DNA from 2 places in the Mycobacterium sp. E3339 genome. Region 2 is predicted to be linked to the other one. Evidence: riboswitches for the same ligand, from Rfam matches in the RefSeq annotation. Region 2 holds a riboswitch; the other holds the start of a gene.
The links. Region 2 has a riboswitch for magnesium ahead of A5702_RS26375 (hypothetical protein). Riboswitches for the same ligand answer to the same signal wherever they lie in the genome.
Positions count from the first base shown of each region.

Region 1: linked by a shared signal. The riboswitch ahead of A5702_RS22175 (Rv1535 family protein) and the one ahead of A5702_RS26375 (hypothetical protein) in region 2 are both predicted to bind magnesium.

Region 1 is NZ_LZIZ01000232.1:354-9,285, reverse strand. It holds partial or broken gene A5702_RS22190 (thioester reductase domain-containing protein) at 1-931, shown strand, start outside; gene A5702_RS22185 (carboxymuconolactone decarboxylase family protein) at 1,061-1,642, shown strand; gene A5702_RS22180 (nitronate monooxygenase family protein) at 1,675-2,802, shown strand; M-box (ykoK) riboswitch at 3,103-3,271, shown strand; gene A5702_RS22175 (Rv1535 family protein) at 3,594-3,824, shown strand; gene ileS (isoleucine--tRNA ligase) at 4,143-7,268, shown strand; gene A5702_RS22165 (SHOCT domain-containing protein) at 7,442-8,167, opposite strand; gene A5702_RS22160 (hypothetical protein) at 8,283-8,714, opposite strand; partial or broken gene A5702_RS22155 (hypothetical protein) at 8,894-8,932, shown strand, end outside.
Region 2 is NZ_LZIZ01000163.1:13,353-22,284, forward strand. It holds gene A5702_RS14515 (thiamine pyrophosphate-binding protein) at 1-1,474, shown strand, start outside; gene A5702_RS14520 (aldehyde dehydrogenase family protein) at 1,489-2,925, shown strand; gene A5702_RS14525 (acyltransferase family protein) at 3,126-5,129, shown strand; gene A5702_RS14530 (O-methyltransferase) at 5,126-5,785, opposite strand; M-box (ykoK) riboswitch at 5,898-6,075, shown strand; gene A5702_RS26375 (hypothetical protein) at 6,344-6,565, shown strand; gene A5702_RS14535 (hypothetical protein) at 6,660-7,271, shown strand; gene A5702_RS14540 (YiaA/YiaB family inner membrane protein) at 7,342-7,632, shown strand; gene A5702_RS14545 (acyltransferase) at 7,770-8,932, shown strand, end outside.

The sequences.
Region 1 (8,932 bases), on a different contig from region 2:
CACCGTCGACCTGATAGTCGACTCGGCGGCCCTGGTCAACGGCGTGCTGCCGTACAGCGAACTGTTCGGGCCCAACGTCGCGGGCACCGCCGAACTGATCCGGGTGGCGCTGACCACCAAACTCAAGCCCTACACCTACGTCTCGACCGCGAACGTCGGGGATGGCGTCGACCCGGCGGCGTTCACCGAGGACGCCGACATCCGGGTCGTCAGCCCCACCCGGGTTGTCGACGGCGCCTACTCCAACGGATACGGCAACAGCAAGTGGGCCGGCGAGGTGTTGCTGCGCGAGGCCAACGACCTGTGCGCGCTGCCGGTCTCGGTCTTCCGCTGCGACATGATCCTCGCCGACACCAGTTACGCGGGCCAGCTCAACCTGTCGGACGTGTTCACCCGCATGGTGCTGAGCATCGCGGCCACCGGCATCGCCCCCCGTTCGTTCTATCGCCTCGACGCCGGGGGCAACCGCCCGCGCACGCACTTCGACGCGCTCCCGGTCGAATTCGTCGCCGAGGCGATCACCACGCTCGGCAGCCAGGTGGTCGAGGGGTTCGAGACCTATCACGTGATGAACCCGCACGACGACGGCATCGGCATCGATCAGTACGTCGACTGGCTGATCGAGGCCGGTCACCCGATCGAGCGGATCGACGACTTCGGCGACTGGTTCCGGCGGTTCGAGGCCGCGCTGCGCGAGTTGCCCGAGCGTCAGCGCCAACATTCGGTGCACCCGCTGCTGCAGTTGCCGAGCGGACAGCAGGTCGAGCCCGGGGACCCGGGCCGCGGTTCGCTCGCCCCCACCGAGCGGTTCCGCGCCGCGGTGCGGGAGGCGAAGCTCGGTCCCGACGGCGACGATCCGGACATCCCGCACGTGTCGGCGCCCGTCATCGTCAAGTACGTGACCGACCTGCGGCTGCTCGGACTGCTCTAGGCGCCGCTCGTAAGACGCTCTGCGGCAGGGGGTTTCGCGCGGGTGGTAACCAGGTCGCGGCGTTCGGGCCTTGGCGTGGGGATTGCTGACTAACATGGCCGGTGATCGCGCCCGACGAAAGTGCTCACCATGACAACAGCTCGCGTGCCCAAATTGCCGCTCGACGAGGCCAAGGCCGCCGCCGACGAAGCGGCCGTGCCCAACTACATGGCCGAGCTGAGCATCTTCCAGGTGCTGCTCAACCACCCGCCGCTGGCGCGCGCCATCAACGACCTGCTCGCCACCATGCTGTGGCACGGCGCGCTCGACCCGCGGTTGCGCGAGTTGGTGATCATGCGGATCGGCTGGCTCACGGCGTGCGACTACGAATGGACGCAGCACTGGCGGGTGGCGTCGAGGCTGGGGGTGGCCCCCGACGACCTGCTCGGCGTGCGGGACTGGCAGGCGCACGACGGGTTCGGCGCAGTCGAGCGGGCGGTGCTGGCCGCCACCGACGATGTGGTGCGCGACGGCGCGGTGAGCGCGGCCAGCTGGGCGGCCTGCGAGCGTGAATTACAGGGTGACACAACGGTTCTCATCGAGCTGGTCACCGCCATCGGCGCCTGGCGGATGGTCGCCTCGATCCTGCACAGCCTGCAAGTGCCGCTCGAAGAGGGGGTGTCCAGCTGGCCGCCGGACGGGCGGTCGCCGGCGGCGGCCGTAATCGATTGACATATCGATCGATAGCTCTTTAGCGTCGGGCAATGCGAACGACAGTCGCCGAGATGCTCGGCGTCGAATTCCCCATCTGCGCGTTCAGCCACTGCCGCGATGTGGTGGCCGCGGTGACCAACGCGGGCGGCTTCGGCGTCCTCGGCGCGGTCGCGCACAGCCCCCAGCGACTCGACAGCGAGCTGGCGTGGATCGCCGAGCAGACGGGCGGCAAGCCCTTCGGGGTGGACCTGCTGTTGCCGCCCAAGTACGTCGGGGCGGACGAGGGCGGCATCGACGCCGCGCAGGCGCGGGCGCGGCTGCCCGAGGAACACCGCGCGTTCGTCGACGACATCCTGGCCCGCTACGGAATCACCGCGCCGGCGCAGGAGGCGCGCGCCTCCGCCGGCGGGCTCAACATTTCGCCCAAGGGTTACGAGCCGCTGCTGGACGTGGCGTTCGCCCACGACGGCGTCCGGCTGGTCGCCAGCGCGCTCGGGCCGCCCCCGGCGGATCTCGTCGAACGCGCCCACGACCGCGACGTGCTGGTGGCCGCCTTGGCCGGGACCACGCGGCACGCGCAACGGCACGCGGCCGCCGGGGTCGACCTGATCGTCGCGCAGGGCACCGAGGCCGGCGGGCACACCGGTGAGGTCGCCACCATGGTCCTGGTGCCCGAGGTCGTCGACGCGGTGTCGCCGGTGCCGGTTCTCGCCGCGGGCGGCATCGCGCGCGGCCGCCAGATCGCGGCGGCGCTGGCGCTGGGCGCCGGGGGCGTCTGGTGCGGCTCGGTGTGGCTGACCACGGAGGAGGCCGAGACACCGCCGGTGGTCAAGGACAAGTTCCTGGCCGCCACCTCCTCGGACACCGTGCGGTCGCGGTCGCTGACCGGCAAGCCCGCGCGGATGCTGCGCACGGCCTGGACCGAGGAATGGGACCGCCCGGAAAATCCCGACCCCCTCGGCATGCCCTTGCAGACCGCGCTGGTCACCGAGCCGCAGGTGCGCATCAATTCCGCGGCCGCGCACCCCGGGGCCAAGGCGCGCGAGCTGGCCACCTACTTCGTCGGCCAGGTCGTGGGCTCCCTTGACCGGGTTCGTCCGACGCGGGCGGTGGTGCTCGACATGGTCGAGGAGTTCATCGACACCGTGGGGCGGCTCGAGGGCTTGATCGAGCGCTGACCCCCGCCGGCGCCGTTTCGCGTGTGCGCCCACGGCTTTCGGTGTGCGCCCACGGCGGCGACACGCCGACGACCTCCGCCCTGGACGCACGCCCGTTTGCGCCCAGGGCCTGCCGGCCGCCACCACCCGACCGGCAAACCCCAGATGACCAAACGATGTCCAGCGGCCGAGTCGTACGCCCAGGTCAGGGCGGTGATCCTGGCAGAAACCTGTGGGGCCCCCGCACAGAAACGTAAAGATTGCGAAACCCCGCGCCGATGGGTTTGACCGCGTCGGACCCGTCGTGCATGATCGGTCGGGTAAGCACCTCGTTAGGTGAGGCGTCTACACGAATACAGGCCACTGACCCCGAACGTCGAAAGACGCCCCGGGTCAGGACAGCTCCTCCCGGCTTAAGGGTTGAGCCCAGGTGGCTTCCGGACATCGGACACGTCGTGTGGTGCCAAAGCTCTGACGAGAGGGGTGCGGATCTCCGACGGTCGTCGGGTTTCTGCTCCTCATGCTGCGCGTGATCGCGTGCGGGCCCCCGCATGCGTCGTGACCGCGAGGAGGTGAGGGACACATGAGTTCCAGCGACAGTCCGGACCGAAGTCCGAACCCCGTCACGTCCCCATCCGGTCTCCGGCACGACGTTCTCGGCTGAGGCGTCACCACGCTAAGTGCCTTATCGGCCAAGCGTTCTCCGGATCGGAACCGCGACGGGACTTCGACACGTCAGTCCAGTTAGTCCCCGTTTTCAGGAACCCCGCCATCTCGGCGCCCGAGCGCCGAGCAAGATCTAGGAGGCGACCATGACCGTAGCTCTCTACGACGAAGTGGCCACCGTAGCGCCCGCCCGCACACTGAAGGTGGTGCGCGACGGCGAGACCGCCCCGGTGCGCAAGAAGGCCGCCGGCAAGGCCAACACCCCCGTCTTCGCCGGCGACCCGCTAGTGGAAGGCGCCACCCGGCTGCTGAGCATCCCGCTGCGCCACCTGTACGCGGCGCTGCTGCGGGCCGGTGTGCTCGAAATCCAGGCCTGATCGATGAACAGCGACCAACCAGGGCTCCAAGGGGCTACCCGGCCGCAGGTGTTTCCTGAGGCCAGGTAGCCCCTTGGGGTGCCGCGCCTGAGTAGAATCGAGCCACTGGCGTCGATCCGGCATCACCGGGGAGCCTTCGGAAGAACAGCCGGCTTCTTGCTCAGGCCGGCTCAGTAGAACCGAACGGGTGGGCCCGTCACAGCCTGGAAACGAGCGGCCACGCGACGGCGTGGCAAGCGGGGTGGTACCGCGGCGCTCGCGCAGACAGCGCGTCGTCGTCCCCGGCCTGGCCATAGGCACGCAGGAGACGACGCCACCGTGACAGAGAACGCGCAAGCCCGGGCTTATCCCAAGCCGGCGAGCGGCCCACCCGACTTCCCGGCCCTCGAGCTCGAAGTCCTCGACTACTGGGCCCGCGACGACACGTTCCGCGCCAGCATCGCCCGCCGTGACGGCGCAGAAGAATACGTGTTCTACGACGGCCCGCCGTTCGCCAACGGGCTGCCGCACTACGGGCATCTGCTCACCGGCTACGTGAAGGACATCGTCCCGCGGTATCGCACCATGCGCGGCTACAAGGTGGAGCGCCGGTTCGGCTGGGACACGCACGGGCTGCCCGCCGAGCTCGAGGTCGAGCGCCAGCTCGGCATCAACGACAAATCGCAGATCGACGACATGGGCATCGCCGCGTTCAACGACGCGTGCCGCGCCTCGGTGTTGCGCTACACCGACGAATGGCAGGCGTACGTCACCCGGCAGGCCCGCTGGGTCGACTTCGACAACGACTACAAGACGCTCGATCTGTCCTACATGGAGTCGGTGATCTGGGCGTTCAAGCAGCTCTGGGACAAGGGCCTGGCCTACGAGGGATACCGCGTCCTGCCGTACTGCTGGCGCGACGAAACCCCGTTGTCCAACCACGAATTGCGCATGGACGACGACGTTTACCAAAGCCGCCAGGACCCGGCGCTGACCGTCGGCTTCCGGGTGGCCGACGGCCCGCTGGCCGGCGCCCACCTGCTGGTGTGGACCACCACGCCGTGGACCCTGCCGTCGAACCTGGCCGTCGCGGTCAATCCCGAGGTCACCTACGTCGAGGTCGCGGCCGGCGACCGTCGTTTCGTGCTGGCGCAGCCCCGGCTGGCGGCGTACGCCCGCGAGCTGGGTGACGAGCCCGAGATCCTGGGCACCTACTCCGGCGCCGACCTGCTCGGCACCCGCTACGTGCCGCCGTTCCCGTATTTCATGGACAGCCCCAAGGCTTTTCAGGTGCTGCCCGGGGACTTCGTCACCACCGAGGACGGCACCGGCATCGTGCACATGGCCCCGGCCTACGGCGAGGACGACATGGCGACCACCGACAAGGCCGGCATCGTGCCGGTCACGCCGGTCGATTCCAAGGGCCGCTTCGACGCCAGCGTCCCGGATTACCAGGGGCAGCGCGTTTTCGACGCCAACCCGAACATCATCCGGGATTTGAAGAACGGCAGCGGCCCCGCGGCGGCCAACGGCGCGGTGCTGCTCCGCCACGAGACCTACGAGCACCCCTACCCGCACTGTTGGCGCTGCCGTAACCCGCTGATCTATCGCGCGGTGTCGTCCTGGTTCGTCGCGGTCACCGCGTTTCGCGACCGGATGGTGGAACTCAACCAGCAGATCACCTGGTACCCCGAACACGTCAAGGACGGCCAGTTCGGCAAGTGGCTGCAGGGCGCGCGCGACTGGTCGATCTCGCGAAACCGGTACTGGGGCAGCCCCATTCCGGTGTGGAAGTCCGACGACCCGGCCTACCCCCGCATCGACGTGTACGGCAGCCTCGACGAGCTGGAGCGCGACTTCGGGGTGCGGCCCACCAATCTGCACCGGCCCTACATCGACGAGCTGACCCGGCCCAACCCCGACGACCCGACCGGCCGCAGCACCATGCGCCGCATCCCCGACGTGCTCGACGTGTGGTTCGACTCGGGCTCGATGCCATACGCCCAGGTGCACTACCCGTTCGAGAACGCGGAGTGGTTCGACACGCACTACCCGGGGGACTTCATCGTCGAGTACATCGGGCAGACCCGCGGCTGGTTCTACACGCTGCACGTGCTGGCCACCGCGCTGTTCGATCGCCCGTCGTTCAAAACCTGTGTCGCGCACGGGATCGTGCTCGGGTCGGACGGCCAGAAGATGAGCAAGTCGCTGCGCAACTACCCGGACGTGAGCGAGGTGTTCGACCGCGACGGCTCCGACGCCATGCGGTGGTTCCTGATGGCCTCGCCGATCCTGCGGGGCGGCAACCTGATCGTCACCGAGCAGGGCATCCGCGACGGCGTGCGCCAGGTGCTGCTGCCGCTGTGGAACGCGTACAGCTTCTTGGCCCTCTACGCGCCCAAAGTCGGCACCTGGCGCACCGATTCGCCGCAGGTGCTGGACCGCTACATCCTGGCCAAGCTCGCCGAACTGCGCGACGACCTGACCGGTGAGATGGACACCTGCGACATCTCGCGGGCCTGCGAGCAGCTGCGCCAGTTCACCGAGGCGTTGACGAATTGGTATGTGCGACGGTCGCGTTCGCGGTTCTGGGAAGAGGACGCCGACGCCATCGACACCCTGCACACCGTGCTCGAGGTGACGGCCCGGCTGGCCGCGCCGCTGCTTCCATCGGTCACCGAGATCATCTGGCGCGGCCTCACCGGCGGGCGGTCGGTGCACCTCACCGATTGGCCCGGCGCCGAAGCGCTGCCCGCCGACCCCGACCTGGTCGCCGCGATGGATCAGGTCCGCGAGGTGTGCTCGGCCGCGTCTTCCCTGCGCAAGGCCAAGAAACTCCGCGTGCGCCTGCCGCTGCCGAAATTGACCGTGGCCGTGGAGAACCCGCGCCGGCTGGAGCCGTTCACCGACCTGATCGCCGATGAGCTCAACGTGAAGAGCGTCGAGCTGACCGACGCGATCGACACCTACGGCTCCTTCGAGCTCACGGTCAACGCCCGCGTGGCCGGGCCGCGGCTGGGCAAGGACGTGCAGGCCGCCATCAAGGCGGTCAAGGCGGGGGAGGGCGTCGTCAACCCCGACGGCACGCTGACGGCCGGGCCCGCGGTGCTGCAACCCGAGGAATACAGCTCGCGGCTGGTCGCCGCCGACCCGGCGTTCACCGCGGCGCTGCCGGACGGGGCCGGCCTGGTGGTGCTGGACGGCACCGTGACCCCGGAGCTCGAGGCCGAGGGGTGGGCCAAGGACCGCATCCGCGAGCTGCAGGAGCTGCGCAAGTCGACCGGGCTGGAGGTGTCCGACCGGATCGCCGTGGTGATGTCGGTGCCGGCCGAGCGGGCCGACTGGGCGGCCGCGCATCGCGACCTGATCGCCGGCGAGATCCTTGCCACCCGTTTCGAATTCGGGGAACCCGCCGACGGCGCCGATATCGGCGACGGCGTCCGGGTGAGCATCGCCAAGGTGTAAGGCGCGCTCAGGGGCACATGAAGGCGATCGGCGGGGGTGGTCTTCGCCGATCTCGTCGTGGCGGCAGGAAACGAGCAACGGCACGGGCATAGCCGGGTTGACCGCGCGCGCCGCGCAACGACGTGCCGCGGGCGGGCGGCGCCCCCGGGGCCCGCGCCCCCGGCACTCGCGACTCAGATCGCCGCGATGATCTCCGCCCGCTTGCGGGTGTAATCGGCGTCGGTGATCGCCCCGGCCGCGCGCAGCTCCTCGAGCTCGCGCAGGCGCTCGGCGGCCGGGCGTTGCGGCGCGGCGCCCGCGACGATGTCTTCGAGCCGCCGGCCGCCGATGACGATGTTCGGCCCGGCACCTTGCGGCGGCGCCGCCGCCGCGCCCAGCGCGTCGATGATGCGTTGGCCCGACTCGTCCTTGGCGATGACGAAGGCGTGCGGCAGGGCCGGGATGCGCTGGCCGGAAGCCGCCCGCTGCGCGGCGATCTGCTGCGCCACCCGGCCGCTGTCGCCGTCGATCGGCAGCCACAGGGTGATGATCTGCCGGTCGTCGGCCAGCCCGCGCGCCCTGGCCGCCACGTCGTTGCCGGCCTGGGCCCGAAAGCCCGAGCGATCCCACGCCTTGAGGACGTTGCCGGGCACCAGGACGCCTCGGTGCTGCTTGTCTTCGAGCGCGTAGATGCCAGACGCGGTGACGGCCAAGATGAAACTCTTCGGTAGGCCGGTGCCGTTGGGCACGCTTCGCCAATTCACCTCGCCCCCGGCCGACGGATACATCTGCATGGCTTTGGTCGACGTCTGCTCGCATCGCGTGGCCGCCTCAACCGGTTGACGCAGGATTTCCGCCGCCACGGCGGCGGCCTGCTGGTTGAGCGCCGGGTCGTGCTGCGCGCGGGCCCTGAACTTCATGGTCGTTCCTTTCGCGTGTGCCCTCGGGCGATGGTCTGCATCGGTATGCCAGCGAACCGTCCCGGCCGCGCTCCCGATCCCAACAATTCGGCCTCGGTGGCGCCGGCCTCTCGGCTCACCGGGTTCCGTCTTGCCCTAGCCGTCGGGCCGAGATGCATTGCGCGACAGCGTCATACCCTTCGTCCAGCGCTACCATTCCCCGATTGGTGGGATGCCACTTGTCGGGCTTCCCCTCGCCCCCGACGCTCAGGTAGACCAGTTCGCTGTGCTCCAACACCTGCAGGGCCCCACGCACGGGCCCGACGAGCTTCTTGAAGCTCGTGGCTCGCTGGCCGCGGGAAGTGAACTCCGCACGGCGGAGCACCCATTTGATGACGTCGTACTGGGTCAACGGTTTGCCGCGCTTGGGCCCGTCGGGCCCGAATGCGGCCATGAGTTGCGCGGCCAGCTCCTCCGTCGGCGGCAATGCGACCAGGCGGGCGAACTCGGCGTCTCTGGCGCGCCGTGCCTCGGCCCGCGCCGCCTTCAGGCTTCCCAACAATGACACGGCAGTCCTTTCACGCCCGGTTCTCGAGCGCTCGTCAACCTACTGTGCGCGATTGACCGCTTCGGCGCATGAGGTATTCGCCGCATTTTTCCCGAAAAATGTGTCCGCGCCGTCCGGGCTGGCTGCTCCTACCTGTGACGGCGGCCCATCGGGGGTCGCGACCACAGTGAGGAACAGCCATGAGCGCCATCGAAGACTTTCAGTCGACGACCTTCGCC
Region 2 (8,932 bases):
CAACATGGCCGGGGCGATCCAGTGCGCGCTGGTGGAGAACTCGCCGGTGATCTTCCTCGGCGGCCAGCGCGCCCGCGTCACCGAACGCCGGGTGCGGCGCGGGCGCATCCAATTCGTCCGCCAGGAGCCACTTTTCGCGGCGTCCGTCAAGTACAGCGCGTCCATCGAATACGCCGACCAGACCGACGAGATCGTCCGCGAGGCGCTCCGCCGGGCCATGTCCGGCACGCCCGGCCCGGCCTACATCGAGTACCCGTCGCACGTCATCCTCTCCGAACTGGATGTGCCGGATCCGCTGCCGCCGCACCGCTACCGGCTCGTCAACCAGACCGCCGGTGAGCGCGAGGTGGCCGAGGCGGCGAAGCTGATCCGTGCCGCCCAGAGTCCGATCCTGTTGGTCGGGCACGCGGTGCACACCTCGCGCACCGGTGCGGCGGTCAGGCAGCTGGCCGATCTGATGGCCTGCCCGGTGATCCAAACCTCCGGCGGCACCTCGTTCATCGAGGGCCTCGAGGACCGCACCTTCGCCTACGGCTTCTCGCCGGCGGCCGTCGAGGCGGTGGTGAAGTCCGACCTGTGCGTCGCGCTGGGCACCGAGCTCGGTGAACCGAGCCACTACGGCAGGACCCGGCACTGGGCACCGAACGACGCAACGCGCAAATGGGTTCTGGTCGAGCAGGATCCGGTCGCCGTTGGCGTCAACCGGCCCATCGACGTGCCCCTGGTCGGCGACCTGCGCGGGGTGGTGCCCCAGCTGGTGGACGCGCTGCGGGGCAGCCCGCGGAAGGCATCGGTCGATCTGGACCGGTGGATCTCCGAGGACGCGGCCGAGCTGGCGCAGCTCGCCGAGAACGCCCCGACCGGCCGGACGCCCGTCCACCCGGCGCGCTTCGTCGTCGAGGCGACCAAGGCGTTCCCGAAGGACGGCATCCTGGTCCGCGATGGGGGAGCCACCGTCATCTTCCAGTGGACCTATTCGCAGGCCAAGCCGCACGACGTCATCTGGAACCAGAACTTCGGCCACCTCGGCACCGGCTTGCCCTACGCTATCGGCGCCTCGGTCGCCGAGGGTGGGAAGCGCCCGGTGATGCTGCTGACCAGCGACTCGGCCTTCCTCTTTCACATCGCCGAGCTGGAAACGGCCGCGCGCCAGCAACTTCCGCTGGTGTGCGTGGTGGGTGTCGACCACCAGTGGGGCCTCGAGGTGGGCGTCTACAAGCGCACCTTCCCGCAACCGTCGCCGCAACCCGGCGTGCACTGGAGCAAAGACGTGCGCCTCGACAAGGTGGCCGAGGGCTTCGGCTGCCACGGCGAGTACGTCGAGAAGGAGGAGGAGATCGGCCCGGCGATCGCGCGGGCCTACGCGAGCGGCAAGACGGCCGTCGTCCACGTCTGCATCGATCCGAAGGCCAATTCCGAGGAGATGCCCAAGTACGACGAGTTCCGCACCTGGTACGCCGAGGGCACCCAATAAGACAAGGAGCAGTCATGCGCGAATACCTCAAGTTCTACATCGACGGCCGGTGGGTCGATCCGGTGCGCCCCAACACATTCGATGTCGAGAACCCGGCCACCGAGCAGGTCTCGGGGAGGATCTCGCTCGGTTCGGCCGCCGACGTCGACGTGGCGGTCACCGCCGCGCGGCGCGCGTTCGCCGGCTGGTCACAAACCAGTCGCGACCAGCGCCTCGATCTGCTGGAGGCCATTCTCGCCGAATACGGCAAACGCGCGGGCGATCTCGCCGACGCGGTCACCGAGGAAATGGGCGCCCCACCCTCACTGGCCGCGGGCCCCCAGGTGCAACTCGGGCTCGGGCACCTGGTGACCGCGATCGACGTGCTGAAAAACTTCGAGTTCTCCGAGCAGCACGGCGCCACGCTGATCTCCAAGGAGCCGATCGGCGTCTGCGGGTTGATCACGCCGTGGAACTGGCCGCTCAACCAGATCGCGGTGAAGGTGTATCCGGCGCTCGCGACGGGCTGCACGATGATCCTGAAACCGTCTGAGGTCGCGCCGTATTCGGCCTACATCTTCACCGAGATTCTCGACGCGGCGGGCGTGCCGGCCGGTGTCTACAACCTGGTCAATGGCGACGGTCCCGGGGTCGGCGTGGCCCTGTCGAGCCACGAGGGAGTCGACATGGTGTCGTTCACCGGCTCCACGCGCGCCGGCGTCGAGGTGGCACGCAACGCCGCAACGACGGTCAAGCGGGTGACCCAGGAACTCGGCGGCAAGAGCCCCAACATCGTCCTCGACGACGCGGGCTTCGCCGACAGCGTCCGTGCCGGCGTGCTCAACATGATGCCCAATTCCGGGCAGAGCTGTAACGCGCCGTCGCGCATGCTGGTCCCGAACTCGCGGATGGCCGAGGCCAGCACCATCGCGCGGGAAGTTGCCGAACAGGTGAAGGTGGGCGACCCCGCCGACAAGACCGCGATCGGTCCGGTGGCGTCGCAGGCGCAGTTCGAGAAGGTCCAGCGGCTGATCCAGCAGGGCATCGACGAGGGCGCGACCGTCGTCGCCGGCGGTCCGGGACGGCCCGAGGGGCTGCAGACGGGCTACTACGTCAAGCCGACGGTCTTCGCGAACGTCACCAACGACATGACGATCGCCCGCGAGGAAATCTTCGGGCCGGTGCTCTGCATCCTGGGCTATGACGACATAGATCAGGCCGTCGAAATCGCCAACGACACCGACTACGGCCTGGCGGGCTATGTCTCGGGCGCCGACGTCGACCGGGCGCGCGAGGTGGCCCACCGGATCCGCGCCGGATGGGTGACGATCAATCACGCCTTCGACATGAACGCGGCCTTCGGCGGCTACAAGCACAGCGGCAACGGGCGCGAATGGAGCGAATTCGGCTTCCACGAGTACCTGGAAGTCAAGAGCACGCTTGGCTACGCGCCGGACAAGGCCGCCCACTGACGCCGTTGCGTGTCCTCCACTGAATCCGGCGCCCCCGCCCTTAAGCTGGCTCCGATCAAGAGGAGGGGCAGCGACGTATCGGCATCAACTATGGCGCCGGGCGACACGAAGGTCAGGGCGCGCTAACCGCGAGCGCTGAGCCGGGCGGGACTCATCCCGCGCCGGCGCGTCGTGCTCCGCGGCCCCGGTGGGTCGCGCCCGTGCGCAGAGTCGGTCGCCTGGCGATCTGGGATAAACCCGAGCGGCGCAGCGGAATTCCCGCACTCGACGGATTACGCGCGATAGCCGTCGCGCTGGTGCTGGTCGGGCACGGCGGCATCCCCGGGGTGAGCGGCGGATTCATCGGCGTCGACGTCTTCTTCGTGCTCAGCGGCTTCCTGATCACCTCGCTGCTCCTGGACGAACTCGGGCGCACCGGCCGTATCGAGCTGACCGGCTTCTGGATTCGCCGCGCGCGCCGGCTGCTGCCCGCCCTGGTGTTGATGGTGCTCACGGTCGCCGCGGCCCGCCAGCTGCTTCCCGACCGGTCCCTCACCGGCCTGCGCGACGACGCGATCGCGGCGTTCCTGTGGATGGCGAACTGGCGGTTCGTCGCCCAGAAGACCGACTACTTCACGCAGGGCGCCCCGCCGTCACCGCTGCAGCACACCTGGTCGCTCGGGGTGGAGGAGCAGTACTACTTCGTCTGGCCGGTGCTGCTGATCGCGGTGACGCTGGCGTTGGCCGCGCGGGCCAGGCGCCGCTTCACCCGGGCCACCGTCGGCGGCGTCCGCTTCACCGCGTTCCTCATCGCCACCGTCGGCGCGCTGGCTTCGGCGGCGGTCGCCATGGTGATGGTGTCCGACAACGCCCGCGACCGCGTCTATTTCGGCACCGACACCCGAGCGCAGGCGTTGCTCACCGGCGCTGCGGCGGCGGCCCTGCTGGTGCGCGACTGGCCCTCACTCAACCGCGGCTGGTGCCTGATCCGGACCCGGTGGGCCCGGCGCGTCGCCCGCATCCTGCCGCTCGCCGGCCTGGCGGGACTCGCGGCGGCGACCCATTACGCCACCGGCAGCAGCGGCGAGTTCCGCCACGGCCTGCTCATCGGGGTCGCCATCGCGTCCGTCTTCGTGGTGGCGCCGGTGGCGTTGGAGCAGCGCGGGGCGGTCGCCCGCCTCCTGGCCGCGCCGCCGCTGGTGTGGCTGGGCACCATCTCCTACGGGGTCTACCTCTGGCACTGGCCAATCTTCTTGGTGCTCAACGGCGAACGCACCGGATGGACCGGGCTGCCACTGTTCGCCGCCCGGTGCGGCGCGACGGTGGCGCTGGCCGCGTTGTCCTACTGGCTGATCGAACAACCCATCCGGCGCTGGCGGCCCGCGCGCGTGCCGCTGTTGCCGCTGGCGGCGGCGACGGTGGCCAGCGCGGCGGCGGTGACACTGCTGGTGGTACCGGTGGGGACCGGGCCCGGCTTGCGCGAGGTCGGGCTGCCGCCCGGCGTCTCGGCGGTCGCCGCGGTGTCCCCGTCTCCGCCGGGTGCTGGCCACCCGGCCGGTCCGCGCGATCCCAACCGGCCGTTCACCGTCTCGGTGTTCGGAGATTCCATCGGGTGGACGTGGATGCATTACCTGCCGCCCACACCGGGATTCGCGTTCCTCGACCACACGGTCATCGGCTGCAGCCTGGTGCGCGGCACACCGTACCGCTACATCGGTCAAACCCTGGAGCAGCGACCGGAATGCGACGGCTGGCCGATCCGGTGGTCGACGCAGGTCGGTCAGGACCAGCCGGACGTCGCGCTGCTGATCATCGGCCGTTGGGAAACGGTGGACCGCGTCAACGAGGGCCAATGGACCCACATCGGTGATCCCACCTTCGACGCGTACCTCAACGGCGAGCTGGAGCGAGCGCTGAACATCGTGAGCTCCACCGGCGTTCGCGTGGTGGTGGCCACCGTGCCGTACAGCAGGGGCGGCGAAAAGCCGGACGGCCGGCTGTATCCGGAGGACCAGCCCGACCGGGTCAACCTGTGGAACACCATGCTGCGCAAGACAGTCAGCCACCATCCGAACGTGCAGATCCTGGATCTGAACAAAAAGCTCTGCCCGGATGGCGTTTACACCGCCAAGGTCGACGGCATCAAAGTGCGCAGCGACGGCGTCCACCTCACGCCCGAAGGGGTGAAGTGGTTGACGCCGTGGCTCGAGGAATCCCTGCGCTAAGCCCCGGTGCGGCAGCTGATTTCCATGCTGTCGCTGTCCCGCACCGCGAAGTTGAAACTCACGTAACCGTTTGCGGGATCGCGCACGCGGTCGAGATACGGCTGGGTGTCCGCGGCGCTGGTGTTGTCGGCGACCACCAGTGCGCCGGTCGACAACCGCGGCTCGAGCAGCTCGATCACCGGCAAATACAGGTCCTTCCAACCGTCCAGCAACACGAAGTCGACCGGTTGATCCAGGCCGGCCAGCGTGGCCAACGCGTCCCCTTCGAGGATGGTGATCACGTCGTCCAGACCGGTTTGCTCGAATGTCTGTCGCGCGGCGGCGATCTTGGTGTCATTGAGCTCGGTCGTCACTACCCGGCCGGCACCGTTGTCGCGCACCGCGGACGCCAGGTGGACCGCGGAGATGCCGAACGACATCCCGAATTCGACGACCGTCGCCGGCCGGGTCGCGCGCACCAGGGCGTACAGCAGCCGGCCGGCTTCGGGCGTGACCGGGATGTAGAACTCGCTCATCGCGTCGGCGCGCTCCCGCGCGGTCATCGGCCGGTCGAAGTCACCACGCCTCTCCCGCAGCAGCGACATCTGCTCCTTCGCCTCGGTGTACATGCGGTCGAGCACGGTCGCGACCTTCGAATCCTGCAAAGTATTGGGCATGTCCTCGAGGGTAGGCGTCGGCGTCCGCGCGCAGGTAGGAGCGGCCCGACCCGCCCCAACGACCTCGCGAATGGGTTTGACGGGCAACGGGACGCGGTGTACAAAGGTTTCGCAAGCACCTCGGTAGGTGAGGCGTCTGCATGGACACAGGCCACTGACCCCGAACGTCGAGAGACGCCCCGGGTCAGGACAGCTCTTCCCGGACCCAAGGGTTGAGCCCAAGTGGCTTCCGGGCCCATCGGCTCCGGATACGCCGTGCAGTGCCGAAGCTCCGACGAGAGGGGTGCGACCGGCGGCGCGCCGCCGGCATTCGCTGCCCTCCCGTTTCAGGTGACATGTGAGGACACCCGCGTGTGTCGTGGCCGTGAGGAGGTGAGGGCGAGATGAGTCCGGGCGATAGTCCACATCCGAAATCCGTTTTGTCCCGAACCGGTTCCGGCCGTCCTTCCGCCGCCTGAGCCTCGGCGTCGCCGGCGACTCACCAGGAGTTTGCGGGCTGTCGCTCATGCGCGAGCGCTTTTGGCCGGGCCGATCGGGCCTCCTCAAAAGGAGAAGATCATGGCTTTTGTTGTCACACAACGCGTTACCGGTCGCACCCGCGGGCGTGGGCGGGCGTTGCTCCGGTCGGCGCGGCTGCTGGCCACCAAGCTGCACGCGCGCAGCGCCCTGACTCCGCAGGAGCGGGCCAACCTGTACGTGTCGCGGATGCCCATCGCGGTGGTGACCGCGTCGCTGGGTGGGCACCCGTCGACCGGCACGGGTTCCACGAGAACACGATGACGGTCTCGCCCGAGGCGGTCGTCGTGGGCCCGGCCGCCTCGCTGTGAGGCGTATCTTCGAATGGGTCTGTCCGGCGGACGCGGAAGGAAAGCCCATGGAGGTCGCCAGCATCGGTGTCGCCCGCGTTGCACTCGCGACCGTCCTGGCCGGCGCGGCCCTCGCCGGGTGCGGCGGCAGCAACAACGCATCGCCGACGTCGTCCTCGCGTTCGGCCGCCCCCTTGACCAGTTCCAGCGTGGCCAGCCCGGCACCGGGACAACCCACCGATTACAGCGCTTTGCTGATCAAGGTGACCGATATCGGCGGGGACCTGACCACCCCGCAGCCCCCGGTGCTGAACCCCAACAACGCACCGGGGGTGGCGCAGTTGTTCGCGAGCGCCGACAACAGCCGGCGGATCGGTGACACCATCCTGATCGTCGCCGACCCCGCGACGGCGGCCGCCGGAATCGACAACACCAAGACCAATTACGGCGGCAAGGTCAGCGGCACGTGGCAACCGGTCGACGTCGGCTCCAACGGGACGATGATCTCGGGTACATCGCCCGACAACGCCCAAGCGGTGACGGTGCTGCTGTTCAGCGAGGGCAGGGCGCTGGTCAACCTCGAATTCGACAGCGCGGCAGGCGATCCGATCGATCCCGCGGTTGCCACCGATATCGGGCGTAAGCAGGACGCCGCCATCAGGAAGGGCCTGCCCGGCTAGCCGAACGCCGGGACGGATTTGAGTAGTTTTGCGGATTCGGTCCGCCGGTACGCCGCGCATGCTGGGTGGCATGACCATTCCAAACAGCATGTCCAAGACAACCGCCGCCTTCTTCGTGCAAGCCGCGGCCGCCTTCGGTATCAGCTTCATCGCGGCCCTGGCCGGCATCTACTTCCTTCCCCTTGATGCTTGGCAACGGCTGTTTCTCGGCATCACCTTCCTGTTCCTGGTGTCGAGCGCGTTCACCCTGGCCAAGGTGATCCGCGACCAGCACGAAGCCGCGACAGTTCGGGTGCGTCTCGACGAAGCGCGCATCGAGAAACTGCTGGCCGACTACGACCCCCTCAACACCGCGACCTGAGTAGTACTACTCACGCACTACGCGTAGAACCGCTCGGGCGCGGGCGCACCCGAGCCGTGATGCTTAGTTCATGCTCCCGCGCACCGACGAACACCGTTTGGCGCCAACAATATTTGAGAAAGGTAGGTCTGTGCTCCATGCCCGCGCTGGCAAGATTCCCCGACGTCGCCGAGGTTGCGGCCGCCACCCCGGCCGACCGCGATCGCGTCCTGGACGTCATTCGCATCACCTCGCTGATCGGTGTGGTCCTCGGCCACACCGTGATGGCCATCAGCATCATTCGCAATCACGTGTTGATCTGGGACAACCTGCTGACCACGTCGGCTTGGTTTCAGGCGGCGACCTGGATCCTGCAGATCATGCCGCTGTTCTTCTTCGCCGGCGCCGCGGCCTGCGCATCGTCGTGGTCACCCGGGACCAATTGGGGTGACTGGCTGCTGAAACGCTGCACGCGCCTGTTTCGGCCCGTGTTCTACTACCTGGCCTTCTGGGCCGTGGTGTTGACGGTGCTTTACCACCTTGTGCCGCAGCATGTTTACCAGCCGGTCGCGGGTGTGAGCACCCAGCTGTTGTGGTTCCTGGGCGCCTACGTGCTGGTGCTGGCCGCGATGCCGCTGTTGTACCGCATCACCACCGCCGGGCGCCTGGCCGCGGGGGCGGCCGCCGTCTACGTGACGATCGCGGTCATCGATGCCTGCCGGTTGCACTGGCCGGCGCTGATGCCCCTGGGCTACCTCAACCTGGCCGTGTGGCTGATCCCGGCCATGTTCGGCATCGCCTACCGCCGTGGCCTGCTCACCGGCCGCGCCGCACTGGCCGTGGCAGCCACCTTCTTCGCCGTCGACGTCGCCCTCGTGCAGTGCGGGCCGTACCAGATCAGCATGGTGGGCACCGGTGATCACCAGCTGTCCAACACCAGCCCGCCTTCGCTGCTGCTGGCCGGGCACGCAATCATCCTGAGCGCCTTGGCGATCGCCGCCGCGCCGGCGATCTCTCGCTGGGCCCAGCGACCGCGGGTGTGGTGGTGGACCGCGATCGGCAACTCCGGCGCGATGACGCTGTACTTGTGGCACATGCCCGTGCTGCTGGGCGTGCACCTGGCCTTCGACTACCTCGGTTGGCCTCGTTACCCGGGGGCGCACGATTTCCTCGCCGTGAGCCTGGCTCAGGTGCTCATCGTGGTCGGGGTGGTGGCGGTGCTGTTCGTCGCGCTGCGGCCGCTGGAGAACAACCCGCTGTCCGGTTGGGACGGCGCCCCCACGGTCACCGCCCGCGGGCGGGGGACGGTCATCGGTGTGCT